DNA from 4 places in the Streptomyces sp. NPDC057743 genome. Region 3 is predicted to be linked to each of the others. Evidence: riboswitches for the same ligand, from Rfam matches in the RefSeq annotation. Region 3 holds a riboswitch; each other region holds the start of a gene.
What was found. Region 3 has a riboswitch for cobalamin ahead of cobN (cobaltochelatase subunit CobN). Riboswitches for the same ligand answer to the same signal wherever they lie in the genome.
Positions count from the first base shown of each region.

Region 1: it holds a riboswitch for cobalamin, as region 3 does, so the genes downstream of both, ACFVFQ_RS35120 (CbtB-domain containing protein) here and cobN (cobaltochelatase subunit CobN) in region 3, are expected to answer to the same signal.
Region 2: it holds a riboswitch for cobalamin, as region 3 does, so the genes downstream of both, ACFVFQ_RS02300 (cobalamin biosynthesis protein) here and cobN (cobaltochelatase subunit CobN) in region 3, are expected to answer to the same signal.
Region 4: it holds a riboswitch for cobalamin, as region 3 does, so the genes downstream of both, metE (5-methyltetrahydropteroyltriglutamate--homocysteine S-methyltransferase) here and cobN (cobaltochelatase subunit CobN) in region 3, are expected to answer to the same signal.

Region 1 is NZ_JBHVJX010000052.1:19,392-26,647, reverse strand. Features, by position in the region: gene ACFVFQ_RS35145 (heavy metal-binding domain-containing protein) at 1-608, shown strand, start outside; gene ACFVFQ_RS35140 (heavy metal-binding domain-containing protein) at 793-1,629, shown strand; gene ACFVFQ_RS35135 (hypothetical protein) at 1,711-2,145, shown strand; gene ACFVFQ_RS35130 (histidine phosphatase family protein) at 2,257-2,838, shown strand; gene ACFVFQ_RS35125 (CbtA family protein) at 2,923-3,675, opposite strand; gene ACFVFQ_RS35120 (CbtB-domain containing protein) at 3,697-3,918, opposite strand; cobalamin riboswitch at 3,955-4,103, opposite strand; gene alaS (alanine--tRNA ligase) at 4,205-6,850, opposite strand; gene tsaD (tRNA (adenosine(37)-N6)-threonylcarbamoyltransferase complex transferase subunit TsaD) at 6,869-7,256, opposite strand, start outside.
Region 2 is NZ_JBHVJX010000002.1:50,866-58,121, reverse strand. Features, by position in the region: gene ACFVFQ_RS02310 (putative cobaltochelatase) at 1-92, opposite strand, end outside; gene ACFVFQ_RS02305 (cobyric acid synthase) at 166-1,716, opposite strand; gene ACFVFQ_RS02300 (cobalamin biosynthesis protein) at 1,713-2,684, opposite strand; cobalamin riboswitch at 2,814-2,949, opposite strand; gene ACFVFQ_RS02295 (hypothetical protein) at 3,297-3,536, opposite strand; gene ACFVFQ_RS02290 (anion permease) at 3,586-4,848, opposite strand; gene ACFVFQ_RS02285 (GH25 family lysozyme) at 4,987-5,730, opposite strand; gene ACFVFQ_RS02280 (class II aldolase/adducin family protein) at 5,963-6,631, shown strand; gene ACFVFQ_RS02275 (alpha/beta hydrolase) at 6,741-7,256, shown strand, end outside.
Region 3 is NZ_JBHVJX010000004.1:282,703-289,958, forward strand. Features, by position in the region: gene cobN (cobaltochelatase subunit CobN) at 1-3,111, opposite strand, end outside; cobalamin riboswitch at 3,144-3,296, opposite strand; gene cobG (precorrin-3B synthase) at 3,380-4,936, shown strand; gene ACFVFQ_RS06615 (precorrin-8X methylmutase) at 4,933-5,565, shown strand; gene ACFVFQ_RS06620 (precorrin-2 C(20)-methyltransferase) at 5,562-7,130, shown strand; gene ACFVFQ_RS06625 (cobalt-precorrin-6A reductase) at 7,145-7,256, opposite strand, start outside.
Region 4 is NZ_JBHVJX010000018.1:92,574-99,829, reverse strand. Features, by position in the region: gene ACFVFQ_RS21835 (NlpC/P60 family protein) at 1-514, shown strand, start outside; gene ACFVFQ_RS21830 (metal-dependent hydrolase) at 554-1,255, opposite strand; cobalamin riboswitch at 1,470-1,691, shown strand; gene metE (5-methyltetrahydropteroyltriglutamate--homocysteine S-methyltransferase) at 1,902-4,211, shown strand; gene ACFVFQ_RS21820 (DUF4190 domain-containing protein) at 4,351-5,235, opposite strand; gene cpt (chloramphenicol phosphotransferase CPT) at 5,472-6,005, opposite strand; gene ACFVFQ_RS21810 (hypothetical protein) at 6,167-6,364, opposite strand; gene ACFVFQ_RS21805 (BTAD domain-containing putative transcriptional regulator) at 6,700-7,256, shown strand, end outside.

The sequences.
Region 1 (7,256 bases), on a different contig from region 3:
CGCGGATGACGGCGGAGTGCACGGCGTTGGGCGGGGACGGGGTGGTGGCCGCGGACCTGACGATGGCACCGTTCCCCTCCGCGCCCCACTGCTTCGAATTCCAGGTGATCGGCACCGCCGTCCGGGCACAAGGGGACGTGCGGCCGAAGCGCCCCTTCACCACGCACCTGGACGGCCAGGGCTTCGCCAAGCTGATCGACGCGGGGTGGGTGCCGGTAGACCTCCTGGTGGGGCTCGCCATCGGCTCGCGGCACGACGACTGGACCACCCGGCGGCAGAACTGGTTCGCGGCCGGCAACCAAGAGGTCATCGGCTGGAGCGAGTTGGTCGCGCTGACCCGTCATGACGCCCGCCAACGGATCGGTGAGCAGGCATGGCATGCGGGAGCGGACGGCGTGGTGCTGGGCGACAACCGCATGCGGGTCTGGCGCGAGGACTGCGTCCGGGCGCGCCGGCGCAACAACGACTCCGACCAGAAGGACCACGTCGCCGAGGTCACCCTCGTAGGCACCTCGATAGCCGCCTTCACCGTTCGCCGGGAGGTGCAGCCGCGCACCCTGACCGTGATGCCGCTGGACCCCAACCGGCGCCGTGCGCGCTCCACATGACGGCGACGCCACGCGACGATGTGCTCCTCAACGCGGACGACGTGCCCGCCAGCGCGGACGACGTGCCCGCCAACGCAACGGCCACGCCCGTCCGCCGCCCTCACCACGCACCCGTCACCGTGCGCTCGGCGCCAACCGCCCATCATCACCTCACCACCAGACACTTTCCCGAGGGGGACCGCTGATGACCGCCACCGACCCGACAGCCCAGGGCGTACCGGCCGATGCGATGCGGCGGCTGGCCGAACTCCAGCCCGGCCGGCCGGGGGGCTCGCTCTTCACCAGTGACCTGTCGGTCAACGAGTTCCTGCTCGTGCGCGAGGCGGGGTTCCGACCGCTCGGCCTGGTACTGGGCAGTTCGATCTACCACGTGGGCATCCAGCTCGGCCGCTGGGGAAAGAACCAGGAGCTCACGACGTTGAGCCAGGCCATGTACCACGCCCGGGAGTTGGCCATGACCCGGATGGAGGCCGAGGCGGCACAGCTCGGCGCCGATGGCATCGTGGGCGTGCGACTCTCCGTCGAGGCGCGGGAGTTCGGCAACGACATCGCCGAGTTCATCGCGATCGGCACCGCGGTCAAGGCGGACGCGCCCGCGCCCGGCGGCAACGGTAGCTGGCGCAACGCCAAGGGACAGCCGTTCACCTCGGACCTGAGCGGACAGGACTTCTGGACCCTGGTCCGCGCCGGGTACGCCCCGCTGGGCATGGTGATGGGCACCTGCGTGTACCACATCGCCCACCAGAAGCTCGGTTCGATGTTCTCCAACATCGGCAAGAACGTGGAGATCGAGCCGTTCACCCAGGCGCTCTACGACGCCCGGGAGTTGGCGATGGAGCGGATGCAGCGGGAGGCGGAGGAGCTGCATGCCGAGGGCATCGTCGGGGTGCAGCTCAACTCCCACAACCACCGCTGGGGCGGGCACACCACCGAGTTCTTCGCCATCGGCACGGCCGTGCGACCGCTGCGCGAAGACCACGTCATCGAACGTCCGACGATGGTGCTGAGCCTGGACGGGTAGGGCCCGTCCGATGGGCCGGGGTCGCAAGACCCGGGCGCACGCGATCCGTTGGACCCAGACCGAAACGAAAGGCCGCTGTCGATGTCCTCCCACCTCCCCGTGCCGCCCGAGCCCGGCGGCGATCCCGCCTCCGTCGAGCTGCTCGCCGCCGCACTGCGCCGGGACGCCGCCGATCTGGAGGTGTACGCCCAGGTGCTCACCGGGACGCTGGCGGACGCGCTGCCGCCGGGGTCGGTGGCGATCGAGCGCAAGCGCGGCATGGCCGATCGACTGGCCGGCCGGGAAGGCAAGGTGGTGTGCCTGGACGTCGCGCTGGGCGAGCAGCGCCTGGTGCTGAACCTCTCCGGCGGCCGCCCGAGCGGCGAGGTGTGCCGGGAGGTGCGGGGAGTGATCCTCTCCCGGCGCCCGGTGGCCCTGGACGAGTGGGTGCGGGAGCTGGCCGCGGCCCTCGCCAGCCGTGCCGAGTCCGACGCCCGGGCCCGGGCGGCGCTGGAGCGGCTGCTGTTGGGCGGGTGACCCCAGCGTGTCGGCGCGTGTCGACGGGTCTCCGCCGAGCGGCTTCGCGGCACCCGCGATCCCCGCACCGCACCCCGCACCGCACCCCGCACCCCACCAGGAGGCAGCCCCGTGACCCGTCGTGTCACCCTCGTCTCGCCCGCGATGAGCCGGTCACTGCGGCAGGCCCGTTTTGTTGCCGGTGACGAGGGTGACGCTCTCGACGACAGCGGGGCCGCCAGGGCCCGTTCAGCCGCCGGATCGCTGCCCCGGGCCGCCCGGGTGCTCACCTCCCCGAGCGCGCGCTGCCGTCAGACGGCCGCCGCGCTCGGCCTCGAAGGCGCGGACGCGGCCGAGTTGCACGGTCTCGACGTGGGTCGCTGGACGGGCCGAACCCTTGACGAGGTGGGGGCCGCCGAACCGGAGGCCGTGGGCCGTTGGCTCGCCGACCCGACCTGCGCGCCCCATGGCGGCGAGTCGGTACAGGACCTGTGCGGACGCGTGGCGCGCTGGCTGGACGCGCTGCCCGCGGACGGCCGCACGCTCGCCGTCGTCGAGCCCGAGGTGGTGCGGGCGGCGGTCGTACGCGTCCTCGGCCTGCCCGCGCCGGCCTTCTGGCGGCTGGACGTACCCCCGTTGACGGCCACCGAACTCAGCGGCCGGGCCGGCCGCTGGAACCTGCGGCTCGGCCAGTCGTTGCCCCTGCCCTCGTAACGCAGACGCGTGGAAGGGCCTCGGAGGTTCCGTGGGCCCTCCCACGCGTGTGCGTCACGGGCGGCAATTCTCCTGGCGCGGGCGTCAGTTCTCGACGGGGACCGCTCGGCCGGCGGTAGCGGCCTCGGCCCGCGGGCGCAGCAGCCGCTCCGCCAACCCCCCGAAGAGCAGGCCGAATCCACCCCACAACACGGTCTGGATGGCCAGGGCGGAGAGACGGAACCGCCACAGCAGGGTGGCCGGGAAGCCCGTCGGCACCTCGTTGACGGCCGGCAGGACGGCATAGGCCACACCGATCACGACGGCGAAGGCCACCACCGCGACGACGGTCGCGTTCCAGGCGCCCCACCTCGGTGCCAGGCGCTTGCCCAGGATGGTGGCCGCCAGCGCCAGCAACACGCTGAGCAGCATCATCAGGAAGTACAGGGCGGTGCGTTTGCCGATGGTGTCGGGTTCGCCGACGGACGGCGGATTGGCCGGGTACTTCAGGAACGGCACCACGTACACGGCGAGCAGCGCGCAGCCGGACAGCAGCAGCGCGGTCGCCCGGGGGCCGAAGCGGCCGACGCGGCCGAGCGCGAAGGAGAAGGCGAGGCTGGCGATGCCGCCGAAGGCGACCCCGTAGACCAGTACGCCCGTGGCGAGGCCGGCGGTGGATTGGAGGGAGCGGGAGATGACTTCCGGCTCGTGTTCGTGGGAGTGGGCGGCCTCGAACCGGATCGCGCTGTCGACGTTCGGCTCACCGAGGAGAGAGGCGACGACCAGCGCGAGCACGCCGGCTGCGAGGCCGGCGAGCATGCCACGGACGAGGAGGTTTCGGACCGTTGTGGAGTTCATGGGCGTGCGGCGTCCCTCGCGTCAGTGGCAGGGGAAGCCGAGCAGGTGGCGGCCGTCGTGCACCCACTCGTGGATGTCCGTGCCGTTGAAGACGGAGGTGGCGCCCTGCTCGGCGCCGACGAAGTAGAGCAGGACCAGCATCAGGATGCCGAAGAAGAGCGCCCAGGGGGCAATCGCCTTGAGCGGGAGTGTGGTGGGTACCGCGGGGGAGTCGACGGTCGGCTGGGCGACGGACTGCGCCATGGCGGGGCCTCCTTCTGGGAGTTCGCGTCCCATCTCGGTGGTGCACAGGGCGACGGCTGCGGGTCTGACTCACGGGACGCCCAACGCGCTGGACCGTCCCGCTCACAGTGGCGCGACCGTGCCGGATTCCCACCGGCTTCCGTCATGCCGTCGTCAATAATCGCGCCGACGATACCGCGTGGCAGGTGCATGGCCAAGATGCGGATCGCTGGGCGTGATCTTCCTCTCGCGCCGGGCGGTGGGCCGGCCGGCGACCCGAGTAACCGCCGGCCGGCCCCGCCGCCGCTCACCCCCGCCCGACGAGATGCGGCAGTTCTGCCAGGAGGTGGCGCAGTCGCTCGGCGGGCACCCCGCCGCCCTGCGCGACCTCCTTGGAGCCGCCGCCGCGGCCGTCCAACAACTGCTTGACCACGGCGGAGGCGTTCAACCCGGCGGCCGTGGCGGCACCGTTGAGGGCGAGTACGAGGGCGCCGTCGTCGCCGGCGACCGCCGCCAGGCCGGGGCGGTCCGCCGGGAGCCGGTCGCGGACGGCCAGGGCCAGGGCGCGCGCATCGGCGGCCGGGCCCTGCGCGCTGGCGGTGACGACCAGGGTGCCGCCCGCGTCCACGCCGGTGGCGGCCAGCTCCGCGGCCCGCGCCGCGGTGGCCTGGGCCTTCAGCCGGGCGTTCTCGCGGTCTGCGGCCTTCAACCGGTCCAGCAGGCCACCGATCTTCTCGGGCAACTCCGCGCGCGGCGCCCCCAGTTGCTCGGCGATCCGCGAGACCAGATCGCGTTCGCGGGCCAGATAGGCGAAGCCCTCGATGCCCACCGCCGCCTCCAGCCGTCGCATCCCGGCGCCGACCGAGGACTCGCCGGTCAGCGCGACCGTGCCGATCTGCGCGGCGTGCTCGACATGGGTGCCGCCGCACAGCTCGCGCGACCAGGCGCCGCCGATCTCGACCACCCGCACCTGCTCCCCGTACGTCTCGTCGAACAGGGCGAGCGCGCCGATCTCCTTGGCCTCGGGCAGCGTCATCCACCGCACGCCCACCGGCAGATCCCTGCGCAGCGCCCGGTTGGCGGCCTCCTCGATCTCGCTGCGGACGGTGGGGGAGAGGGCGCCGCGCCAGGGGAAGTCCAGGCGCAGATAGCCGGGCCGGTTGTAGGAGCCGGCCTGGAGGGCCGTCGGGCCGAGGATCTCGCGCAGCGCCGCGTGCAGGACATGGGTGCCGGAGTGGGCCTGCCGGGCGCCCAGCCGCCACTCGGGATCGACCGCGGCGACCACCTCGTCGCCGACGGACAACTCGCCCGTAGCGATCCGAATGTGATGCGCAATCAGCCCCGGCAGCGGCCGCTGCACGTCGAGGACCTCGGCCTCGGCGAAGGCGCCGGAGAGGCGGCCGGCGTCGCTGTCCTGGCCGCCGGACTCGGCGTAGAAGGGGGAGCGGTCCAGGACGACGGTGACGATCTCGCCCTCGCGGGCGACCGGGACCGGGCCGGCCGCACCGAGCACCCCCAGGACCCGGGCCTCGGCGGTCAGCGACTCCCACGCCTGCCAGTCGGTGGGACCGTGCGCGTCCAGCAACGAGCGAAGCGCCGAAGTGTCAGCCGTGCCACCGGACTTACGGGCCCGGGCATCGGCGCGGGCCCGCTCGCGCTGCTCGTTCATCAGGGCGGTGAAGCCCTCGCGGTCGACCTCGACGCCCTGCTCGGCCGCCATCTCCAGGGTGAGGTCGATGGGGAACCCGTAGGTGTCGTGCAGCAGGAACGCCTGCCCGCCCGGCAGCGTGCGTCCGCCCTCCTCCCGCACCCGGGCGACGGCGGTGTCCAGGACGGTGGTGCCCTGCCGCAGCGTGGCGCGGAAGGCGTCCTCCTCCCCGCACGCCTGGTCAAAGATCCGCGGATAGGCGTCCGCGACCTCCGGATAGCTGGCGGCCATGCAGTCCCGCGCCACCGCGAGCAGTTCGGGCAACGCGGGGTCCTGGTAGCCGAGTTGACGCATCGAGCGGACCGCGCGGCGGAGGATGCGGCGCAGGACGTAGCCGCGCCCCTCGTTGCCGGGCGCGGTGCCGTCGGCGAGCAGCATCAACGCGGTGCGGACGTGGTCGGCGACCACCCGCAGCCGGACGTCCGACGGGTGCTCCGCGCCGTAGCCGACCCCGGCGAGCTCCGCGGCGCGGTCGAGGACGGGCCGGGTCTCGTCGATCTCGTAGAGGTTGTCCTTGCCCTGGAGGAGGGTGGCCATCCGCTCCAGGCCCATGCCGGTGTCGATGTTGGGGCGGGGCAGCCGGCCGAGGATCGGGTAGCCGGACTTGCCGGCGCCCTCGCCGCGCTCGTCCTGCATGAAGACCAGGTTCCAGAACTCCATGTAGCGGTCCTCGTCGACCACCGGGCCGCCCGCGCGGCCGAGCGCCGGGCCCCGGTCGTAGTACAGCTCGGAGCACGGACCGCAGGGGCCGGGCACGCCCATCGACCAGAAGTTGTCCTCGTCACCACGGGCCACGATCCGCTCGTCGGGCAGCCCCGCGAGCGCCCGCCACAGGCTGCGCGCCTCGTCGTCGGAGTGGTGGACGGTCACCCAGATCCGCTCCGGGTCCAGGCCGTAACCCCCGTCCGCGACCGGGGAGGTGGACAGCTCCCAGGCGAAGGCGATGGCCTGCTCCTTGAAGTAGTCCCCGAAGGAGAAGTTCCCGTTCATCTGGAAGAACGAGCCGTGCCGGGTGGTCTTCCCCACCTCCTCGATGTCCAGCGTGCGCACGCACTTCTGCACGCTGGTCGCCCGCGGCCACGGCGCCTCCTGCTCGCCGGTCAGATAGGGCTTGAACGGGACCATGCCGGCGTTGACGAACAGCAGGGTGGGGTCCGGCGTCGGCAGCGGGGCACTGGGCACCACGGTGTGACCGCGGTCGGCGAAGAACGTGAGGAAGCGGGAACGGATCTCGGCGGTGCGCAAGGTGTGCTCCGAATCGACTCAGGCGGGAACGAGGGCGGGATGCAACGCGGCGTACTCCAACGGCGCGGACGGGTCGATGGACACGCTCAGTTGGGCCGGCGCGGCACCCGCGCGCACCAGCAGGTCGCCGACCGCGGCGATCATCGCGCCGTTGTCGGTGCACAACGTCAGTGGCGGCACCCGCAGTTCCACCCCGGCGGCGGCGCACCGCTCCTCCGCGAGCGCCCGGACGCGGGAGTTGGCGGCCACCCCGCCCACCACGACCAGCGTCCCCACCTCGTACTCCCGGCAGGCGGCCAGCGCCTTACGGGTCAGCACGTCCGCGACGGCCTCCTGGAGCGAGGCGGCGCCGTCGGCCAACGGGAGCTCCGCGCCCCGGAGGCGGTACGACTCGGCCCAGCGCGCC
Region 2 (7,256 bases), on a different contig from region 3:
ATGGCGTTCAGCAGGAGCCCCAGCCGCATGTCGTCCATGCCGACGACCGCGGTGAACGGGTACTGCCGGGTCGGGTTCTGCGTCGTTGTCATGCCTTAAGTCCTCCGCCTCGCCGGCTGCGCTCCTGAAGTGTTCCCCGCCGTTCCCGCCCCGTGTGCCCCCAGCTCATGGCGCCCCCGGAGGCACGAACGGCAGCCCCTCCGGCACCCCTTCCTCGATCAGCCGCAGCAGCGCCCCGGTGTCCGCGTGCTCCTCGATCAGGTCGCCCAGCCGGTCCAACTGCTCCTCGCGCAGCGCGCCGAAGCGGGTGTCCGGCGCCGGCACGAAGCGCCGACCGGCCGCCCGCGCCACCTCCCGCAGGAACGCCCGCCGGAAACCGTCGCTCTCCAGGGAGCCGTGCCAGTGCGTGCCCCACACGGCGCCCACCCGGCAGCCGTCCAGGTCCCTCCCCTGACCGTCGGACATGAACGCCGCGTCCCCGCCCAGGACTTGGGCCACCCCGTGGTGGATCTCGTAGCCCTCCACCGGCTCGCTGAGCGCCACGCCGGACGGCCGTGCGAGGGTCTTCTCCACCGCGAAACGGACCCGGACCGGCAGCAGCCCCAGCCCGTCGACCGCCCCGGCCCGCGACTCGACGTCGTCCTCGATGCGCTCGCCGAGCATCTGGTAGCCGCCGCAGATGCCCAGCACCGGACGGCCCTCGGCGGCCCGCCGGGCCACCGCGTCGGCCAGCCCGCGCTCGCGCAGCCACGCCAGCGCCCGGACCGTCCCGCGGGTTCCCGGCAGCACCACCAGGTCCGCGTCGACCAGTTCCTCGGGCCGGTCCACGAACCGCACCACCACGCCCGGTTCGGCGGCCAGCGCGTCCACGTCCGTGAAGTTGGACATCAGCGGCACCGCGGGGACCGCGACCCGCAGGACGTCCTCGCCCGCCGGCGGCGCCACCACCGACTCCCGCACGGCCCCGCGCAGCGAGACGCGCAGGCCGTCCTCCTCGTCGATGCCCAGCCCGTGCGCGAACGGCAGCACGCCGTAGGTCGCCCGCCCGGTCAGCCCGCGCAGCATCTCCAACCCCGGCTCCAGCAGCGTCACATCGCCCCGGAACTTGTTGACGAGATAGCCGGCGACCAGCGCCTGGTCCTCCTTGGACAGCAGCGCGATGGTCCCGAAGAACGACGCGAAGACCCCGCCGCGGTCGATGTCGCCGACCACCACGACCGGGATCCGCGCCGCCCGGGCCAGGCCCATGTTGACCAGGTCGGTGCGGCGCAGATTGATCTCGGCGGGGCTGCCCGCGCCCTCGCAGATCACCGCGTCATGGGTGCGCCGCAGCTCCGCCAGACAGTCGGTCACGGTGCCGAGCAACTGCTCCTGCCGGCCCGCGTGGTAGCCACGCGCGCTCAACTCGCCCACCGGCTTGCCCAACAGCACCACCTGGCTGCTGCGGTCGCTGCCCGGCTTGAGCAGCACCGGGTTCATCAGCGCGGTCGGCTCCACCCGGGCCGCGGCCGCCTGCATCGCCTGCGCCCGGCCGATCTCCGCGCCCTGTCGGGTCACGAACGAATTCAGCGACATGTTCTGCGCCTTGAACGGCGCCACCTTGACGCCCTGCCGCACCAACCAGCGGCAGATGCCGGCCGTCACCACGCTCTTGCCGGCGTCGGACGTCGTCCCGGCCACCAGCAGCCCACCGGCCGTCTTCCCGCGCCCGTTCACCGGGGCACCCTCCCGTTCACCCGGCGGCGCCGCACGGCATCCGCCGCCAGCCGTCCCGCCACCGTCACACCCAGCGCCAACGCGCTCACCCGCCGGGAGAGCCGCACCGCCCGCTCCACGTCGGAGACCTTCGGGGGCCGCGCCCCGCCGTTGAGCACCGGCCGGTGCTCCACCCGTCCGCCGTACGCCAGCGTGCCGCCCAGCCGGACGCCCAGCGCACCGGCGAACGAGGCTTCCACCGGGCCCGCGTTGGGGCTCGGATGGGCCCCGCCGTCCGCCCGCCAGGCCCGCAGCGCACCGCGCCGATCCGGTCCGGCGAGGACCGTCAGCGCCGCGGTCAGCCGGGAGCCGGGCCAGCCGGCGAGGTCGTCGAGCCGGGCCGCGGCCCAGCCGAACCGCCGGTAGCGCGGCGACTTGTGACCCACCATCGCGTCCAGGGTGTTCACCGCACGGAACGCCACCAGTCCGGGCACCCCGCCCAGCGCGCCCCACACCAGGGCGCCCACCACCGCGTCCGAGGTGTTCTCGGCGACCGACTCCACCACCGCACGGGCCATCTGCGGCCCGTCCAACGCCTGCGGGTCGCGCCCACACAGATGCGGCAACCGCTCCCGCGCCACGTCCAGATCACCGACGTCCAGCGCACCGCCCACGGCGCGCGCCTCCCGGCCCAACGAGGTGCCGCCCAGCACCGCCCACACCGCGGCCGCGGTCAACGCGGCCCGGGCGCCCGGACGGTGGCGCACGGCGCGCGCCAACAGCGCGGCGCCGGCGGCCGCGCCACCCGCGCACACCACCGCGTGCGCCGCCCCGTAACCACGGTGGTCGCGCCACAGTCGACGTTCGAGGGCGCCCGCGGCCCGGCCGAACGCGGCCACCGGATGGCCGCGCCGCGGATCCGCCGCGATCAGGTCACCGAGGAAGCCGAGGGCCGCGCCGCACGCGTATGTCGCGTGTTCGCCGCGCACCGGATCAGGCCGCCGTCAGACACCGAACGGGCCCTGCGGCAGCGGGCGATGAGGCTCTCGATGGGCAGCCAGGCATGGTGGTATGTCCTCACTCAGGGTCCTCGCCCTGGCTCGACGCGACGGCGACCAGAGTCTCCTGGCTCCCGGATCGGCGCGACCCCCGGCCTTCCCGCCCGTACGTGGCGTACGGGCCGTGGCCCTCGTCGGAGGAGCGCTCCCCGGTGACAGTGGCGGGACCGCGCCGGATTCGCACCGGACTTCCTCTGCTGTCGCCGATTGGCCCCGGCAGTCCACCACGCCCCGCGACGCCCGTCAACTCGCCCTTGACCTGCGACGCAGCCCCACCGGCTGTCCTGTGTCCAAGACCACAGGGCAGCCGCCGGCGCCCACCCGCCACCCCACCGCGCCCCTCCTGCAAACCCGCGCGCCGCCCGCCCCGAACGCCGCCCGGCGGAACGGGCCTTCGCGACGGCCGACGGCCCGGCAGCCCGCCGGCTTGGCCGGTCTACCGGTCTACCGCACCCCACGCCAACGGGGCGCCCGGCGGCCGCGGCTGGTGCCGCGCCCTCCGGACGCCCCGTCCACTGCTACCGGCCCGCGGCCGGCCAACTGTCAGGCGGCGACGATCAGATAGATCCCGTACGCCACCGCCACCGCGCAGAGTGCGAACGCCGCCAGCGCCCCGGCGCGTGCCCCCGCGCCCGGTGCCGTGGAGGCCGCCGCCGCGTCGCCGTCCGCGGCCGGCTTACGGGAGGTGCCCACGATGCCGACGGTGAACAGGCCCACGATTCCCACCGTCACCGCGAGCGTGACGCCGAAGACCTGGCCGAGAGCCGCCCAGTCGATGTGCATTGCGTAGTCCTTTGGTCCTTGGGTCAGTTCGGTTGCTGCGGCCGGGCGGTCAGGAGGAGGCCGTCGCGGGCTGGGCGGGGGCGGCGGCGTCCCGCTGCGAGGGCACGGCGAGCGCGTCCGCCTCGGAGGCCGCCGGGGCGAGGGTGCCCGCCGGGGGCGGCGAGACGGTCTGGAGCGCGGTGGTGACGACGCCCGCCGGCTCCACCGCCGGACCCTCGTTGACGTTGGTGTGGTCGATCGGCTTGCGCCGGGAGGCGGCCCAGATGCCGCCGCAGATCGCCAGCGCCAGGACGGTCACCGTCGTGATGCCCCAGGTGCCCTGGTCGGCGAGGAACGCGGCGCCGGCGGAGACCAGGCCGGCGGCCGGCAGGGTCAGCCCCCAGGCCACGACCATCCGGCCGGCCGTGGACCAGCGCACCACGCCGCCCTTGCGGCCGAGCCCGGAGCCCATCACGGAGCCGGAGCAGACCTGGGTGGTGGAGAGCGCGAAGCCGAGGTGGGAGGAGGCCAGGATGGTGGCCGCGGCGCCGGTCTGGGCGGCGAAGCCCTGCGGCGGCTGGATGTCGGTGATGCCCTTGCCCATGGTGCGGATGATCCGCCAGCCGCCCAGGTAGGTGCCGAGCGCGATGGCCATGCCGGCGGAGGCGATCACCCACATCGGCGGGTCGGAGTGCGGGGCGATGGCTCCGCCGGTGATCAGCGCGAGGGTGATCACGCCCATCGTCTTCTGCGCGTCGTTGGTGCCGTGGGCCAGCGAGACCAGCGCCGCCGAGGCGATCTGCCCGGCGCGGTAGCCCTTGGCGGTGTCGGCCTCGTCGCGGCCGCGGGCCAGCCGGTAGGTGAGCCGGGTCGCCGCCATCGAGGCGAGCCCCGCGACGAACGGCGCGGCCACCGCCGGGATCAGGACCTTCATCACGACGGCCTCGCCGTGCACCCCGCCGGTGCCGACGGACACCAGGGTCGCGCCGATCAGACCACCGAAGAGGGCGTGCGAGGAGCTGGAGGGGAGGCCGGCGAGCCAGGTGACGAGGTTCCAGATGATGGCGCCGACCAGGCCGGCGAAGATCACTTCCGGTCTGATGCCGGCGCTCTCGTCGATGATGCCGCCGGAGATGGTCTTGGCGACCTCAACCGACAGGAACGCGCCGCCGAGGTTGAGTACCGCTGACATCGCCACCGCGGTCTTGGGTCGCAGGGCCCCGGTGGAGATGGTGGTGGCCATTGCGTTGGCCGTGTCGTGGAAGCCGTTCGTAAAGTCGAACACCAAGGCCGTGACGATCACGATCCCGATGAGAAGCGTGATGTGTTCCATTCACCCAGGCAATCCGTTCGATGGTCAGTGTCTTCGAGAACGTACGGACGGTGAGTGAACGGAAAGTGAACTCGGCCGGGCGCCGCGGTGACACCCCCGCAGTGTTCACGCGGAGGCGCCCCTGCCGCCACTTCCGTCTCATCTGTTCGCAAACCTCTTGAGCTGGGCCACGGTCCCGTTCCAGCGGTCCTGATCGCCCGGCAGCCGCCCGTGCGAGGCGTACTGCACGATGCTCGAGAACGACCAGCCGGCGGGCGTCCGCGCCCCGCCCGAATAGTCCGCCAGCCACAGCGGATGGTCACCGCCGAAGGCCCGGCTGCCGCCCGTGCAGCGGTTCCACCAGCGGGCGGTGGTGTAGATCACCGGCCGTCGCCCGGCGTCGCGCCGCACCTCGTCGCTGAACGCCCGTATCCAGCGCACCAACGCCGCACTGCTCAGCCCGAAGCACGGCTGCTTGCCGTCGTAGGGGTTGTGCTCGATGTCGAGGGCCGGCGGCAGCGTCCAGCCGTCCCGTTTCCCGCGGCCGCCGTGGCGCAGGAAGGAGTGGGCCTGCCGGGTGCCCGACGAGGCGCTGGGCACCGCGAAGTGGTAGGCGCCGTGCAGGAGTCCGGCCGCCCGGGAGCCGTTGTACTGCGCCGCGAACCGGGGGTTGCGGTAGCCGTCCGACTCGGTGGCCTTGACGTAGACGAACCGCGCGCCCTTCGCGCGGACCGCCCGCCAGTCGATGTGCTTCTGGTACGAGGAGACGTCGTGCCCCAGCGGCCGGCCGTCCGCGGCGGCCCGCGCGGGGTGTGCGGCGAGTGCGGTGCCGGCCAGTGACGCCACCGCCACGGCTATCGCGGTTGCCACCGTGGTCCGAGAAGTGGAGCGGTCACACGTCATGTGTCCCCCCTGGGTGAGGACATGTGAGGGCTGCAGTTCGCTCGACGCTAGAGGATGATCACCGCAACATGGTCGATCCCCGGCCAATTCCCCTCAGGAGAGCGGGTATCCCCATATGGGGGATACCAGGTGCCTGGCGCGGTGGCCTACCGTGCCCCGTCCTGCTCGTACGGTGTGATGCACTGCCCCCGCGCGTTTTCGCACGTCCCGCAGTGCCGCCCCGGAGGACACCATGAAGGACCGCCCGGACCACCTCGCCACCGCCTGGAGCGAGCTCGTCGCCACCGCCCGCCGGACCGCCGCCGACGGCCTCGTCGTCGGCACCTCCGGCAACGTCTCGGTCCGCGTCAAGGACCTGATCCTCGTCACGCCCAGCGGCGTCCCCTACGACCGGCTCGGGCCCAGCGACGTCACCGGGGTCGACCTCGAAGGCCGCCAGATCGTCGGCAGGCTCCGCCCGACCAGCGAACTCCCGCTCCACCTGGCCGTCTACCGCGACACCACCGCCACCGCCGTCGTGCACACCCACGCCCCGCACGCCACCGCCGTCTCCACCCTCGTCACCGAACTCCCGCCCATCCACTACATGACGGCCGCCCTCGGCGGACCCGTCCGGGTCGCCCCCTACGCCCTCTACGGCAGCGATGAACTCGCCGCCCACATGGCCGCCGCGCTCACCGACCGCAGCGCCGCCCTCCTGCAGAACCACGGCACCATCGCCCACGGCGCCACCCTCGCCGAGGCGCTGGACCGCACCGCCCAACTGGAGTGGATGTGCCGGGTCTGGCTCACCGCGGTCTCCGTGCCCGGGCACACCCCCAGCCTGCTGTCGGCCGACCAGCTCGACGCCGCGGGGGAGCGGTTGCGCGGCTACGGCCAGCCCGGCGACGCCCCCGCCTGACCCGCCGCGACCCCGCGCGCCGGGCCCCGACACGGCACAACGCCGCTGGTCCGGCCGCCGGTCCCGGTGCCCGGTGGCCGGCTCCGGCGGCGCTGCGCACACTGGAGTGATGCGACGGGGAACCATGGCGGCGGTGACCGCCACCACCGTGATCGGCGCCGGGGCGGCCGCCGTGGCCGCCGGGCGGTACGCCGGCGATGTTGCCCTGAAAGCGTCGCCCGGCCGCCCCCTCCCCGGCGACCCCCGGCTCACCGTCCACTCCGCCGCCGGCGACCGCCTCGTCCTCACCCGCAGCCTGGCCTCCCTCAGACCCGGCACCTACGGGCTGACCGGCGCCGGCTGCCACGCGGTGGTCGGCCCCGTCGTCCACGACACCCCGCACCCCGCCGACGCCGTCGTCCGCCGCCTGGAACGCGTCACCCACGGCACGTTGCGCCCCGGCGCCCGGATGCGGCTCACCCCGCAGGTGCACGCCGGCAACCCCTACGACGCCCTCGGCCTGGCCTACGAGGAGGTCGACGTCCCCGGCGAACTCGGGCCGCTGCCCGCGTGGTTGGTGCCCGGCGCCCGCGACACCTGGGTCCTCACCGCCCACGGCCTCGGCACCACCCGCGAACACCCCATG
Region 3 (7,256 bases):
GGCGATGTCGTGCTCGCGGGTGTCGGTGTTCTTGGCGGCCACCGCGATGCGCTTGTAGGCGGTCTCCATCTCCTCCCGGGCCGGACGGCCCTCCAGCCCGCGCCCGTAGGCGTAGCCGCCCCAGACGGTGTAGACCTCGGCGAGGTCGGCGTCGGTGCGCCAGTCGCGGGAGTCGATGAGCTGGAGCAGGCCCGCGCCGTAGGTACCGGGGCGGGAGCCGAAGATCCGGGTGGTGGCGCGGCGTTCGTCCCCGTGCGCCGCGAGGTCCGCCTGGGCGTGGGCCCGGACGAAGTTGCCCTCGGCGGGCTCGTCGAGGCCGGCGACGAGCCGCACCGCGTCGTCCAGCAGGCCGATCACGTGCGGGAACGCGTCGCGGAAGAAGCCGCTGATGCGCAGCGTGACATCGATGCGGGGGCGGCCGAGCTCGTCGAGCTCGATGGCCTCCAGGCCGGTGACCCGGCGCGAGGCGTCGTCCCACACGGGGCGGACGCCGAGCAGCGCCAGCGCCTCGGCGACGTCGTCGCCGGAGGTCCGCATCGCGCTGGTGCCCCACAGGGACAGGCCCACGGACTGCGGCCAGTCGCCGTTGTCGTCGCGGTAGCGGGCCAACAGCGAGTCGGCGAGCGCCTGTCCGGTCTCCCAGGCGAGCCGCGAGGGCACGGCCTTGGGGTCGACGGAGTAGAAGTTGCGGCCGGTCGGCAGGACGTTGACCAGGCCGCGCAGCGGCGAGCCGGACGGGCCGGCCGGGACGAAGCCGCCGTTCAACGCGTGCACCGCGTGATCGAGTTCGGCGGTGGTGGCGGCCAGTCGCGGGACGACCTCCCGGGCGGCGAAGTCGAGGATCGCGGCGACCGCCTCCGGGTGGCCCTCGGCGACCCGGGAGGCCGCGGCCGGCTCCCAGTCGGCGTCCTCCATGGCCTGGACCAGGCCGCGGGCGACGGCCTCGGCGTCGTCGGCCGCGGTCCGGGTGGCGGCCGACTCGTCCAGCCCGAGCGCCTCGCGGAGCCCGGGCAGCGCGGAGGTGCCGCCCCAGATCTGCCGGGCGCGCAGGATCGCCAGGACGAGGTTGACCCGGGCCTCGCCGGCCGGGGCGGCGCCCAGCACGTGCAGCCCGTCGCGGATCTGCGCGTCCTTGACCTCGCAGAGCCAGCCGTCGACGTGCAGCAGGAAGTCGTCGAACCCGTCGTCCTCCGGGCGCTCCTCCAGGCCCAGGTCGTGGTCCAACTTGGCGGCCTGGATCAGCGTCCAGATCTGCGCGCGGATGGCGGGCAGCTTGGCCGGGTCCATCGAGGAGATCGCGGCGTACTCGTCGAGCAGTTGCTCCAGGCGCGCGATGTCGCCGTAGGAGTCGGCGCGGGCCATCGGCGGGACGAGGTGGTCGACGAGGGTGGCGTGCACCCGGCGCTTGGCCTGGGTGCCCTCGCCCGGGTCGTTGACCAGGAACGGGTAGATCAGCGGCAGGTCGCCGAGGGCCGCGTCCGGGCCGCAGGCGGCGGACAGGCCGGCGTTCTTGCCGGGCAGCCACTCCAGGTTGCCGTGCTTGCCGAGGTGGACCATGGCGTCGGCGCCGAAGCCGCCGTCGGCGGCGGGCGTGGCGATCCAGCGGTAGGCCGCCAAGTAGTGGTGGGAGGGCGGCAGATCGGGGTCGTGGTAGATCGCGATCGGGTTCTCGCCGAAGCCGCGCGGCGGCTGGATGAGGATCAGCAGATTGCCGCGGCGCAGGGCGGCCAGCACGATGTCGCCCTCCGGGTTCCGGCTGCGGTCGACGAACATCTCGCCGGGCGGCGGGCCCCAGTGCTCCTCCACGGAGTCCCGGAGCTCCTGCGGCAGCGTGGCGTACCAGCGGCGGTAGTCGGCGGCCGGTATCCGGACCGGGTTGCGGGCCAACTGCTCCTCGGTCAGCCACTCCTGGTCGTGGCCGCCGGCCTCGATGAGGGCGTAGATCAGCTCGTCGCCGTCGCCGGACGCGAGCCCCGGGACCGGCTCGGTGCCGAAGTCGTAGCCCTCGGCCCCCAGGCGGCGCAGCAGCTCGACGGCGCTGGCCGGGGTGTCCAGGCCGACCGCGTTGCCGATCCGGGAGTGCTTGGTGGGGTACGCCGACAGCACCAGCGCCAGCCGCTTCTCGGCGGCCGGGATGTGCCGCAACCGGGCGTGCCGGACGGCGATCCCGGCGACCCGGGCGGCCCGTTCAGGGTCGGCGGCGTAGACCGGGAGGCCGTCCTCGTCGATCTCCTTGAACGAGAACGGCACGGTGATCAGCCGCCCGTCGAACTCGGGCACCGCGATCTGCGAGGCGGCGTCGAGCGGCGAGAGCCCCTCGTCGTTCGCCTCCCAGTCGGCCCGCGACCCGGTCAGGCAGAGCGCCTGGAGGATCGGCACGTCCAGGGCGGCCAGCGCGCCGGCGTCCCAGGACTCGTCGTCGCCGCCCGCGGACGCCCCGGCGGGCTTGGTGCCGCCGGCCGCCAGGACGGTGGTGACCAGGGCGTCGGCCGCGCGCAGCTCCTCGATCAACTCCGGCTCGGGGGCGCGCAACGAGGCGACGAAGAGCGGCATCGGGCGGCCGCCGGCCTCCTCGATCCGGTCGCAGAGGTCGTGGACGAAGCGGGTGTTGCCGCTCATGTGGTGGGCGCGGTAGTAGAGCACGGCCACCGTCGGGCCGGTCGCCTCCGAGGCGGGGCGCTCCAGCGGGCCCCAGGACGGCGCGGCCGCGGGCGGCTCGAAGCCGTGTCCGGTGAGCAGCACGGTGTCGCTGAGGAACCGGGCCAGTTGGTCGAGGTTGGCCGGACCGCCGTGCGCGAGGTAGGCGTGCGCCTCGGCAGCGATGCCGACCGGGACCGTGGACGCCTCCATCAGCTGGGCGTCGGGGGCCTGTTCGCCGGTGAGGACGACGACCGGGCGGTGCTGGTCCGCGGCCAGCAGCACGTCCAGGCCGTCCTCCCAGGCGCGGATGCCGCCGAGCAGGCGGACGACGACGAGGTCCGCGCCCTCCAACAGTCCCGGGAGGTCGGCGACGTCGAGGCGGGCGGGGTTGGCGAGCCGGTACGGCACGGGTCCCGTGGCCGCGCGGGCACTGAGCAGATCGGTGTCGGAGGTCGACAGCAGCAGGATCACGGCGCAGCCCTTCCTCGGGGATTCCACGCCCCGGGTGGTCGTATGGACGGCGGGAGTTCCTGGCTCACCCGGCGGTGGCCGGGTTCACAGTGGCGGGACCGCGCCGGATTCTCACCGGGCTTCCTCCCTTGGCGCCGTCGCTGGCGTCCGGCGGGTCAGCCGACCCGCCGACCTGCATAGTAAGGGCTGCGGCCGAGCCGCGGGAGCGCGCCTGGACGGGCCGCCCGTGCGCCCCCCTCGCCACGGTTCCGGGATCCGACGCGTAGGTATGCTCGCCGCCATGCCGCCCTCCCCCTCTCGACGCCCCGACCGGGCCGGACCGCCCGTGCGGGACCGCGGTGACGCCTGCCCGGGAGCGCTGCGGCTGCACTCCGCAGCCGACGGCGAACTGGCCCGAGTCCGGTTGCCGGCAGGGGACTTGACGGCATCGCAGGCCCGCGCGCTGGCGTACGCCGCAGAGCGCCTCGGCGACGGGCACCTCTCGCTCACCTCCCGCGGCAACGTCGAACTCCGCGGCCTGCCCGACGGGTGCGGCGGCCGCCTGGCCGCCCTCCTCGCCGACGCCGGACTGCTGCCGTCGGTACGTCATGAGCGGATCCGCAACGTGCTGGCCTCGCCGCTGGCCGGGCTGGACCACCACACCCCTTCCGACGTGCGGTTGTGGGCCCGGAGCCTGGATGCGCTGCTGTGCGCGAGCGAGCCGGCGACGGCCCTTTCGGGCCGTTTTCTGTTCGTCCTGGACGACGGGCGGGGCGATGTGGCGGGGCTCGGCGGCGATGTGACCTTGCTCGCAGAATCCGGCCGACGGGCCCCGGCGGGCACCGCGTTCGCGCCGGGGGCGGCGTCCGGGTACGGGGCGCTGCTCCGCGTCGGCGCGGACCCGGCGGCGCTGCGGATCGCGCCGGACGACGTCCCGCGGGCGGCGCTGATCGCCGCCGAAACCTTCCTGGCCGTCGCGGCGGAGAGCGGCAGCGGCGCCTGGCGGGTCACCGAACTCCCCGCCACGCGACCGCTCACCGCCCATGACGTGCGCGGCGCGCTGCGTGCCGCGGGCATCACCGCCGAGCCCGCCGAGCCCGCCGAGCCCGCCGAGCCCGTCGCGCACGCGAAGACGCCCGGCCCGCGGCCGACGGTGCCGTACGCCGATGCCACCGTCCCCGGCCCGGTCGAGGGCCCGGACGGCCGCCGCGCCCTGGTGGTCCTGGCGCCGCTCGGCCGGCTGACCGCGGCCCAGTGGCGGCTGTTGGCCGAGGTCGCCGCGGTGGACGGCTCCGGCGCGCTGCGCCTCACGCCCTGGCGCGGCATCGTCGTCCCCGGCCTGCCGGCGGACGCGGCGGAGGGACGGCTGGGCGAGCTCGCCGCCGCCGGTCTGGTCACCGACCCGGCCTCCCCGTGGCGCGGGGTCACCGCCTGCACCGGCCTCCCCGGCTGCGCCAAGTCCCTGACGGACGTGCGAAGCGACGCATCGGCCGCCCTCGCCGAGGGCCGGCCCGTCCCGGCGGACGCCCCCGCCCCGCCCGTCGGCCCGCCCGTCCACTGGTCGGGCTGCGCACGGCGCTGCGGCCATCCGCACGGCGCCTGGACCGACGTCCTGGCGACGCCCGACGGCTACCGCACCACCGCCGTGCACCCCAACTCCCCTGCCCCACAGGATGTTTCACGTGAAACGCCCCGGCAGGGCGCCGTTTCACGTGAAACACCTCCGCCGGGCCCGGCTTCCCACGAAGGGGCCGAACCCACCCCGGAATCACGGGACTTGGCACCCCCCTCCGACTCCCCACACCCCCCTTCCACCCCACAACCCACGACCCCGAGGCTCCAGTGACCGCGTTCGACTACGAAAAGGACGGGGCGGCCATCTACCGCCAGTCCTTCGCCACCATCCGCGCCGAGGCGGACCTGTCCGAACTGCCCGCCGACGTCAGCCGGGTCGCGGTCCGCATGATCCACGCCTGCGGCATGGTCGATCTCGTCCGCGATCTGGCCTTCACCCCGGGCGTCGTGGCCAGTGCCCGGGCCGCGCTGCGCGCCGGTGCGCCGATCCTGTGCGACGCCACCATGGTGGCCAGCGGCGTGACCCGCAAGCGACTGCCCGCGGACAACGAGGTGTTGTGCACCCTCGGCGATCCGGCCGTTGTGGAGCTGGCCGCCCGGATGGGCACCACGCGCAGCGCCGCCGCGCTCGAACTGTGGCGGGACAAGCTGGAGTGCGCCGTGGTCGCCTTCGGCAACGCCCCCACCGCCCTCTTCCGGTTCCTCGAAATGATCGAGGAGGGGGCGCCGCGCCCCGCCGCCGTCCTCGGCATACCGGTCGGCTTCATCGGCGCCGCCGAGTCCAAGGACGCGCTGATCGACCACCCGTCGAAGCTGGAGCACATCGTGGTGCGCGGGCGGCGCGGCGGCAGCGCCATGGCCGCGGCGGCGCTCAACGCCCTGGCGAGCGAGGAAGAGTGAGCGTGAGCGAGCAGCAGTCCCCCAGCGGTGCGCCGGACCAGCCGGCCGCGCAGCCCCCGCGGCACACCGGGCGCCTCTACGGCGTCGGCCTCGGCCCCGGCGACCCGTCCCTGATGACCGTGCGGGCGGTGGAGGTCATCGCCGAGGCCGATGTGGTGGCGTACCACAGCGCCCGGCACGGCCGTTCCATCGCGCGCTCCATCGCCGCCCGGCACCTCCGCCCGGACCACATCGAGGAGGCCCTGGTCTACCCGGTCACCACCGAGTCGACCGACCACCCCGGCGGCTACCGCGGCGCCCTGGACGAGTTCTACGAGGCGGCGGCGGCGCGGCTCGCGGCCCACCTCGACGCCGGCCGCACGGTCGCGGTGCTCTCCGAGGGCGACCCGCTCTTCTACGGCTCGTACCAGCACATGCACAAGCGGCTGGCGCACCGCTACCCGACCGAGGTCGTGCCCGGCGTCACCTCGATCAACGCCGCCGCGGCCCGGCTGGGCACCCCGCTCACCGAGGCCGACGAGGTGCTGACCGTCCTCCCCGGCACGCTGTCCGAGGAGGAGCTGACGGCCCGTCTGAGCGCCACCGACTCCGCGGTGGTGATGAAGCTGGGCCGCACCTTCCCCACCGTCCGCCGTGCTCTGGAGCGCTCCGGCCGGATGCCGGAGGCCCGCTATGTCGAGCGCGCCACGATGGCCGGGGAGCGCACCGGCGCGCTCTCCGACGTCGACGCCGACAGCGTCCCGTACTTCTCCGTCGCGGTCGTCCCCAGCCGCATCGCCACCGCGACCGAGGAGCCGGAGCCGGCCGCCACGGACGCCGGCGAGGTGGTCGTGGTGGGCACCGGCCCGGCCGGGCCGCGCTGGCTCACCCCGGAATCCCGCGGCGCCCTGGCCGCCGCCGACGACCTCGTCGGCTACGCCACCTACCTGGACCGCGTCCCGGTGCGCCCGGGCCAGCGCCGGCACGCCTCCGACAACAAGGTCGAGTCCGAGCGCGCCGAGTTCGCCCTGGACCTGGCCCGCCGGGGCCGCCGGGTGGCGGTGGTCTCCGGCGGCGACCCGGGCATCTTCGCGATGGCCACCGCGGTCCTCGAAGTGGCGTCCCAGGAGCCCTACCGCGCCATCCCGGTGCGGGTGTTGCCCGGTGTCACCGCCGCCAACGCCGCCGCCGCCCGCGCCGGCGCCCCCTTGGGCCACGACTACGCGGTGATCTCGCTCTCCGACCGGCTCAAGCCCTGGGAGGTGATCGCCGAACGGCTGCGCGCGGCAGCCGCCGCCGACCTGGCGCTGGCCCTCTACAACCCCGGTTCCCGCAGCCGCACTTGGCAGGTGGCCAAGGCCCGGGACGTCCTGCTGGAGCACCGCGCGCCGGACACCCCGGTCATGCTCGCCCGCGACATCGGCGGCCCCGAGGAGTCGCTGCGCACCGTCCCGCTCACCGACCTCGACCCCACCCAGGTCGACATGCGCACGATCCTGCTGATCGGCTCGTCACAGACCCGGCGGGTGCGGCGCGACGACGGTACGGAGGCGGTCTGGACGCCGCGGCGGTACCCGGAGCGCTGACCGCTCACGGGGCGTCAGCCGAGCAGCGCCCGCACCCACGCCACCGCCGCGTCCGGCTCCGCGGCCACCGGCACGCCCTCCGGGACCGGTGGCCGCTGGACGACCACCACCGGCACCCCGGCCTCC
Region 4 (7,256 bases), on a different contig from region 3:
CACGCCGCTGCTCGAACAGTCCGACTTCTTCGACTACTTGGGCATCCCGTACACCTTCCGCGACGGCACCGCCAAGCGGCCCGAGGCGGCCCGCTACCGCGCCGTCGACTGCTCCGGCTACATGCGGCTGGTCTTCGGCTACCGGGCCCGCTACCCACTGGCCCCCGCCGACGGGAAGGGCGACGGCCTGCCCCGCACCGCCAACGGGATGGGCCGCTCCCAACTGGGCGCCGAGATCATCCCGTTGTCCGGCCCGGCCCCCTGGTACGAGCGCCCGCAGAACATCGACGTGCTCCAGCCGGGAGACCTGGTCTTCTTCAAGATGGACCACCACACCGGCAACCGCCTGGACCACGTCGGCCTGTACCTGGGACCCGACACCGAGGGCCACAAGGTCTTCCTCTCCAGCCGCAAGGAGGTCAACGGCCCGACCATCGGCGACAAGGGCGGCGTGTCCCGGCTCGACGGCAACGGCTTCTACGCCCAGCTCCTGCGCAACGCCAAACGCCTGTGAGGCATGGGGCGTTGGGGCCGGCCCCTACGGGGCAGCGCGCTAGCTGATGGAGTGCGGGGACAGCGCCGTGAACCAGAGCAGGACGACGGTGGCGACGCCCATGATCGGGGTCAGTATCTCCGTCTCCACCTTGTTGCCGCTGTGCTTGATGAGGACGATCTCGTAGCGCGTCTTCAGCGGCCACAGCCACGGCGCGCCCATCTTCGTGATGGAGTCGCCGAGCAGGTGTGCCAGGCAGCCGAGCCCGATGGCGTACGGCAGCCAACCGGGCGCCGACGGGATGAACTTGGCGATGACCCCGGTCCCTATTCCGGCCATGGCGACGATCGTCGCCCAGGCGGAGAAGCCGTGGCCGGGCGGGCAGAGGTTGAGCGCGCGCACGGCGAGGGCCAGCAGGAAGAAGGTCATGCCCAGGGTGAAGGGCCGGCCCAGGTACGTCACGCCGGCCCAGCTGCCGACGGTCATCAGCACCACGAAGAACAGCGAGTGGGTGGCATGGCGGTGCCCGCCGGAGATCCAGGCCACGAACCGGCACAGGATCTTGGACACCGGGCCGAGGAAGTTGGCGATGGTGCCGTCGTGGTGGTCCAGGTCGGGCAGCAGCGCGGCGCCGGCGCACAGCACGGTGCCCATCAGGATCTCCTGGGGCATCAGGTGGGTGTGCATCAGCAGCGGGGGCAGGAACGGCGTGGTGCCCGCGAAGAGCAGCGCGCCGCTCACCGCATGCGAATGACCCATCATGGTGCGTCGTCCTCCCCGTATGTGGCGCGTCGTTGACGCGCCCTCAGCCACGGCGGAGACGGTACCAGCGCGATCACGGCGGTGGCGCCACGGGGCGGCGAGGCGCGACCGCGGGCGTTACCCGGCCCCGCCCCCTTCCAATCCCACCGGGCACTTGTCCCATCTCACCATCCGCATACTGGACGACGTCCGGCGTGCCGCGGCCCCGCCCCGTAGGGTGACCGGTGCAGCTGGTTCGCCCCGTCCGCCAGACGGGAGGCGTCGCAAGAGGGAACCCGGTGGGAATCCGGGACTGCCCCGCAGCGGTGAGCGGGAACGACCGCCGTCATACGCACTGGACCCACCCGGGCCTGGGAAGCGACGGCCACTAGGAGCCTCGGCACGACACGAGGCGCGCCCGCGAGTCCGAAGACCTGCCAACTGCCCGCGTACGGACGACCCGTGCGCGGAGTCCCGGTGACCTTCGAGGGCGGGTCGGGAGCGCTCCGGACACCGTCCGGGGCGCAGGCACCAGCCGGTGCCCGTGTCGCGCGCCATGCCATGCGCCGCGCCATACGGGTCGCCGCATCCGGTGCGTACCGTCACCCTTCGCGCGCTCGTCCCCGTCCCCGGGATCTCAGGGATTCATCTCGCGAAGGAGATCTCCGTGACCACCAAGTCCGCAGCCGCGGCAGCACGGGCCACCGTGTACGGCTACCCGCGCCAGGGCCGGCGCCGGGAGCTGAAGAAGGCCATCGAGGGCTACTGGAAGGGCAAGGTCACCGCGGACGCGCTGCGCGCCACTGCCGCGGAACTGCGCCGCACCACCTGGCAGGAGCTGGCCGACGCCGGCATCGACGAGGTCCCGACCGGCGACTTCTCGTACTACGACCACGTCCTGGACGCCAGCGTCATGGTCGGTGCGATCCCCGAGCGCCACCGCGCGGCCGTCGCCGCCGACCCGCTGGACGGCTACTTCGCCATGGCCCGCGGCGCCCAGGACGCCGCGCCCCTGGAGATGACCAAGTGGTTCGACACCAACTACCACTACCTCGTCCCCGAGTTGGGACCGGACACCGTCTTCTCGGCCGACTCCACCAAGCAGGTCACGGAATTCGGGGAGGCGCTCGCCCTGGGCCTGACCGCCCGGCCGGTCCTGGTCGGCCCGGTCAGCTACCTCCTGCTCGCCAAGCCCGCCCCCGGCGTGGCCGACGGCTTCGACCCGCTCACCCTCCTCGACCGGCTGCTGCCGGTGTACGCCGAGGTCCTCGCGGACCTGCGCGCGGCGGGCGCGCAGTGGGTGCAGCTCGATGAGCCCGCCCTCGTCCAGGACCGCACGCCGGCCCAACTGGACGCCGCGGAGCGCGCGTTCCGCTCCCTGGGTACCCTCGCCGACCGGCCCAAGCTGCTTGTCGCCTCGTACTTCGACCGGCTCGGCGACGCCCTCCCGGTGCTGGCCAAGACCCCCGTCGACGGGCTCGCGCTGGACTTCACGGAGGCGGCCGCCGGCAACCTCGACGCCCTCGCCGCCGTCGGCGGACTGCCCGGCAAGCGCCTGGTCGCCGGCGTCGTCAACGGCCGCAACATCTGGGTCAACGACCTGGAGCGGTCGCTGTCCGTGCTGGGCACGCTGCTGGGGCTGGCCGACCGGGTCGACGTGGCGGCCTCCTGCTCCCTGCTGCACGTCCCGCTCGACGCGTCGCTGGAGCGGGACATCGCGCCACAGATCCGGCGCTGGCTCGCCTTCGCCCGCCAGAAGACCGCCGAGCTGGTCACCCTCACCAGGGGCCTGACCCGCGGCACCGACGCCATCGCCAGCGAACTGGCCGCCAACCGCGCCGACCTGGCGTCCCGGGCCAGCTCCCCGATCACCCACGACCGGGCGGTGCGGGGCCGTACCGCGGCGGTCACCGAGGCCGACGCGCGCCGCTCCCAGCCGTACCCGGAGCGGGCCGCCGCCCAGCGCGCCCACCTCGGCCTGCCGCTGCTGCCGACCACCACCATCGGCTCCTTCCCGCAGACCGGCGAACTGCGGGCCGCCCGCGCCGACCTGCGCGCCGGCCGGATCGACACCGCCGGCTACGAGGAGCGCATCAAGACCGAGATCCACGAGGTCATCTCCTTCCAGGAGAAGACCGGCCTGGACGTCCTGGTGCACGGCGAGCCCGAACGCAACGACATGGTCCAGCACTTCGCCGAGCAGCTCACCGGCTACCTCGCCACCCGGCACGGCTGGGTCCAGTCCTACGGCACCCGCTACGTCCGCCCGCCGATCCTGGCCGGCGACATCTCCCGTCCCGAGCCCATGACGGTCCGTTGGACGACCTTTGCCCAGTCGCTCACCGAGCGCCCGGTCAAGGGCATGCTCACCGGCCCGGTCACCATGCTCGCCTGGTCCTTCGTCCGCGACGACCAGCCGCTCGGCGAGACCGCGCGCCAGGTCGCCCTCGCCCTGCGCGACGAGGTGCGCGATCTGGAGGCGGCCGGCACCTCCGTCATCCAGGTCGACGAGCCCGCGCTGCGCGAGACCCTGCCGCTGCGCACCGCCGACCGCCCCGCGTATCTGGCCTGGGCCACCGAGGCGTTCCGCCTCACCACCGCCGGGGTGCGTCCCGACACCCAGATCCACACCCACATGTGCTACGCCGAGTTCGGCGACATCGTGCAGGCCATCGACGACCTCGACGCCGACGTCATCAGCCTGGAGGCGACCCGCTCCCACATGCAGGTCGCCCGCGAACTCGCCGCCCACGGCTACCCGCGCGAGGCCGGCCCCGGGGTGTACGACATCCACTCGCCCCGGGTGCCGAGCGCGGAAGAGGCGGCGGACCTGCTCCGCATCGGCCTACGGGCCATCCCCGCCGAACGCCTCTGGGTCAACCCCGACTGCGGCCTGAAGACCCGCGACTGGCCGGAGGTCCGCGCCTCCCTCGAACACCTCGTCACCGCGGCCCGGACGGTACGCGCCGAGCTGTAGCCCGCACCCGCCGAAGGACGCGGAACGGCGCGCCCGCCCCGGCACTGGCCGGGGCGGGCGCGCTCCCACCGGACGTCATCTCGCCCCCCTGAGGGGGAAGTTGGTGCCGATCGGGAGTGACCGTGCGTGGGGCGGTCGGTCAGGAAGTGGGGCCGCTCCAGTAGGCGTCGTCCCACTCCATCGCGTCCGGCGTGAACTCGACCTCCATCCGGTCGGCCGCGTCCGCCGGCAGCGAGAAGGCGTACTTGCCCACGACCTCCTTGCCGGGCAGGACGTACCCGGTGATGACCTTCTGCCGCCCGCTCCCGTCGATCACCAGCTCCGCCGACGCACCCTTCGCGTCGTTGACGTCGGGCAGCCCGGTCTCGACGGAGATCCGCTTGCTGCTGGTGTTGACCACGGTGACGGTGACCTGGACGGCCTTGTTCCCCTTGGCGTGCCCGTGGGCGAACGCGTCCGGCTCGAACGGCTCGGGCTTGGCGACCGTGACCTTCAGCCCGTTCTCGAAGGTGTACGACTCGCCGAAGGACAGATGCCGGGCCTTCTCCTCGGCGGCCGCCGACTCCTCGGCCGCCTTCTTCTCGACCCGCTGCTCGGTCTTGACCTCCTTGGTGCGCGTACGGGCGTCATCAACCAGCACGACGGTGAACACCGCGCCCGCCACCGCCGCGAGGACGCCGATGATGCCCAGGACGAGGCCGGCGACCGCCATGCCCTTGTTGGTCGCCCGGCCGGCGCGCGCCTGGCTCAGCCCGACGCCCCCGAAGATCACGGCCAACACCGCCGGCAGCCAGGACAGCCAGAACAGGAAGATCAACACCCCGAGCGCACAACCCACCAGGCCGAGCACCAGGGCCGCGACGCCCATGCCGTTGCTGGGCTGCGCCATCCCGACCGCCGGAACGTAGGGCGCCCGCGGCGGCTCGTGCGCGACACCCTCCGCGCGCGGCGGGGCCCATGGGTCGCGGTCCGGCGGCGACGGTTCCCCGGGCGCGGAACCGCCGGGAGAGACGGGCGTGGTCATGCAGATTCCTTCAGCCAGATCAGGTCGGGGTGGTGCGGAGTGGTGCGGGGTGGATCAGTCAGTTCGGGACGACTCGGGTCGTTCCAGGTCACCTCATTCGGTGAATTTCCGACCCTACCAGGAGTTTTACGTTTCTATTACTTCCCTCTCCATCCCTGATCAACTCCCTTACGCTCCAAGGAAGTTACGCATCCACGTACTCATATACGGCAGAGGGCGAGCGCCCCGCCCACCCCTCACTCCACCTGCGCGGCGATGATCCGGGCGCACTCCATTGACTCGGCGCGCGCGGTGTCCACCTCCAGGTCGTAGACCATCCCCCGGTGGACCGACTCCGCCTGGGACGCGGCCATCCCGATGATCCGGTCCCCCCGCGCCACCTCACGGCCGGCGGCAACCGCACCATCACACCTGACGCCCACCCACAGCACCCGCAGCTCCCCCAGCGCCTTCTGCCACCGCCGTTGGGAGTCCCCTCCCCCGAGGAAGACCTCATCGAGAACGATCCGGGCACCCGCCCGCGCCATCGCGGCGACCCCCTCGATCCAGGCCGCCTCCAACGCCCGGAACTCCGGCCCGACAACCACCTCGCCGTCCGGCGCGAACTCGATCCCCCCGCTCGCCGCCTGCATGGCCGCCGGCATCGCCGCCACCAGCGCGTCCGTCCCGAGCGCCAGCCACGGCTCCGGCAACACCGCCTGTAGACACCGCACGATCCCGGACTTCCCCGAGCTGGAACCACCGTTGAGCACGATCACCTGAGTCAGCACGGCGCCACGGTATAGGGGGCGCGGCCCCACCGAAACGGATTTCCTCCCGCCCAGGGGCGCGCACCCCACCCGCCAACCCGCCCGGCATGGCGGGGGCGGCTGAGCACGCGCCCACGGCCGTAACCGCGTACTTACCGTCCTTACCGTCGCTCAGCGGCGCGTCAACTAACCGCGGTGAGCGCGTAGTACAGCGCGTACAGAATCGCGGGCAGCGCGCCGACCAAGCCCGTAATGGCCGCGATGACCACGGGGAGTCGGCGTGTGGACCGCAGCGTCTTGGCCAGATAGCCCACGAGAACGAAATAGGCCAGGGCGACAACCACCCCGGCCAGGACCCATGGTGGACCCAATGCGTGCATGACAGCTCTCTTCTCTTGTGCGGACGTGCCCAGTCCGGATCGGCGACACGCGCGGCAGAGCGTCCGTACGCGGCTCGTGGCATGGCGAGCCCGAAATCGCTTGCAGCGACGTGACGTTGGAAAGGACAGTAGTCCAAATGGCCGCCGATAGGCCAGAGTTGAGGGAACGCGAGGGAGGAGCAGGGCCCGGGGATGCCGCCCCGGGATCCACTGCCCTCGTCAACTCCGGACTGGGCAAGCCGAAGAGACTGCGTGAGCGGCAAGCCTCTCACCACCAGATATACGATCCATATACGTGCCCTCGATGGCGGTGTACGGTTGCCGGAAGAGGGGGGGTGACGGCGGTGCAGGAGGCGGAGCAGCAGGCGGAACTCCGCTTCACCGTGCTCGGTCCGGTACGGGCCTGGCGCGGCGATACCCCGCTGCCCACCGGCAGCCCGCAGCAACGCGCGCTGCTGGCCGCACTGTTGTTCCGCCGGGGCGGCATCGCCACCCTTCCGGAGCTGATCGACTGCCTGTGGGGCGATGAGCCACCGCACAGCGCCCTGCCCGGCATCCGTACCTACGCCTCGCGGCTGCGCAAGGTGTTGGGCCCGGAGGTGGTCGTCAGCGAGTCGGGCGGCTACGGCCTCCGGGTCGCGGACACGGCGTGGGATCTCGGTGCGGCCGAGCGGTTGGTGGCGGAGGCGCAGCGGGCGGCGCGCTCCGGTGACCGGGCATCGGCGCACCGACTGCTCCAGGAGGCACTGGACCTGTGGGACGGCGAGCCGCTGGCGGGGCTTCCCGGCCCGTTCGCGGAGAGCCAGCGGACACGACTGTGGGAGTGGCGGCTCCAACTCACCGAGGAGCGGCTGGAGCTGGACCTGGAGGCTGGCCACCACGCCGAGGCGGT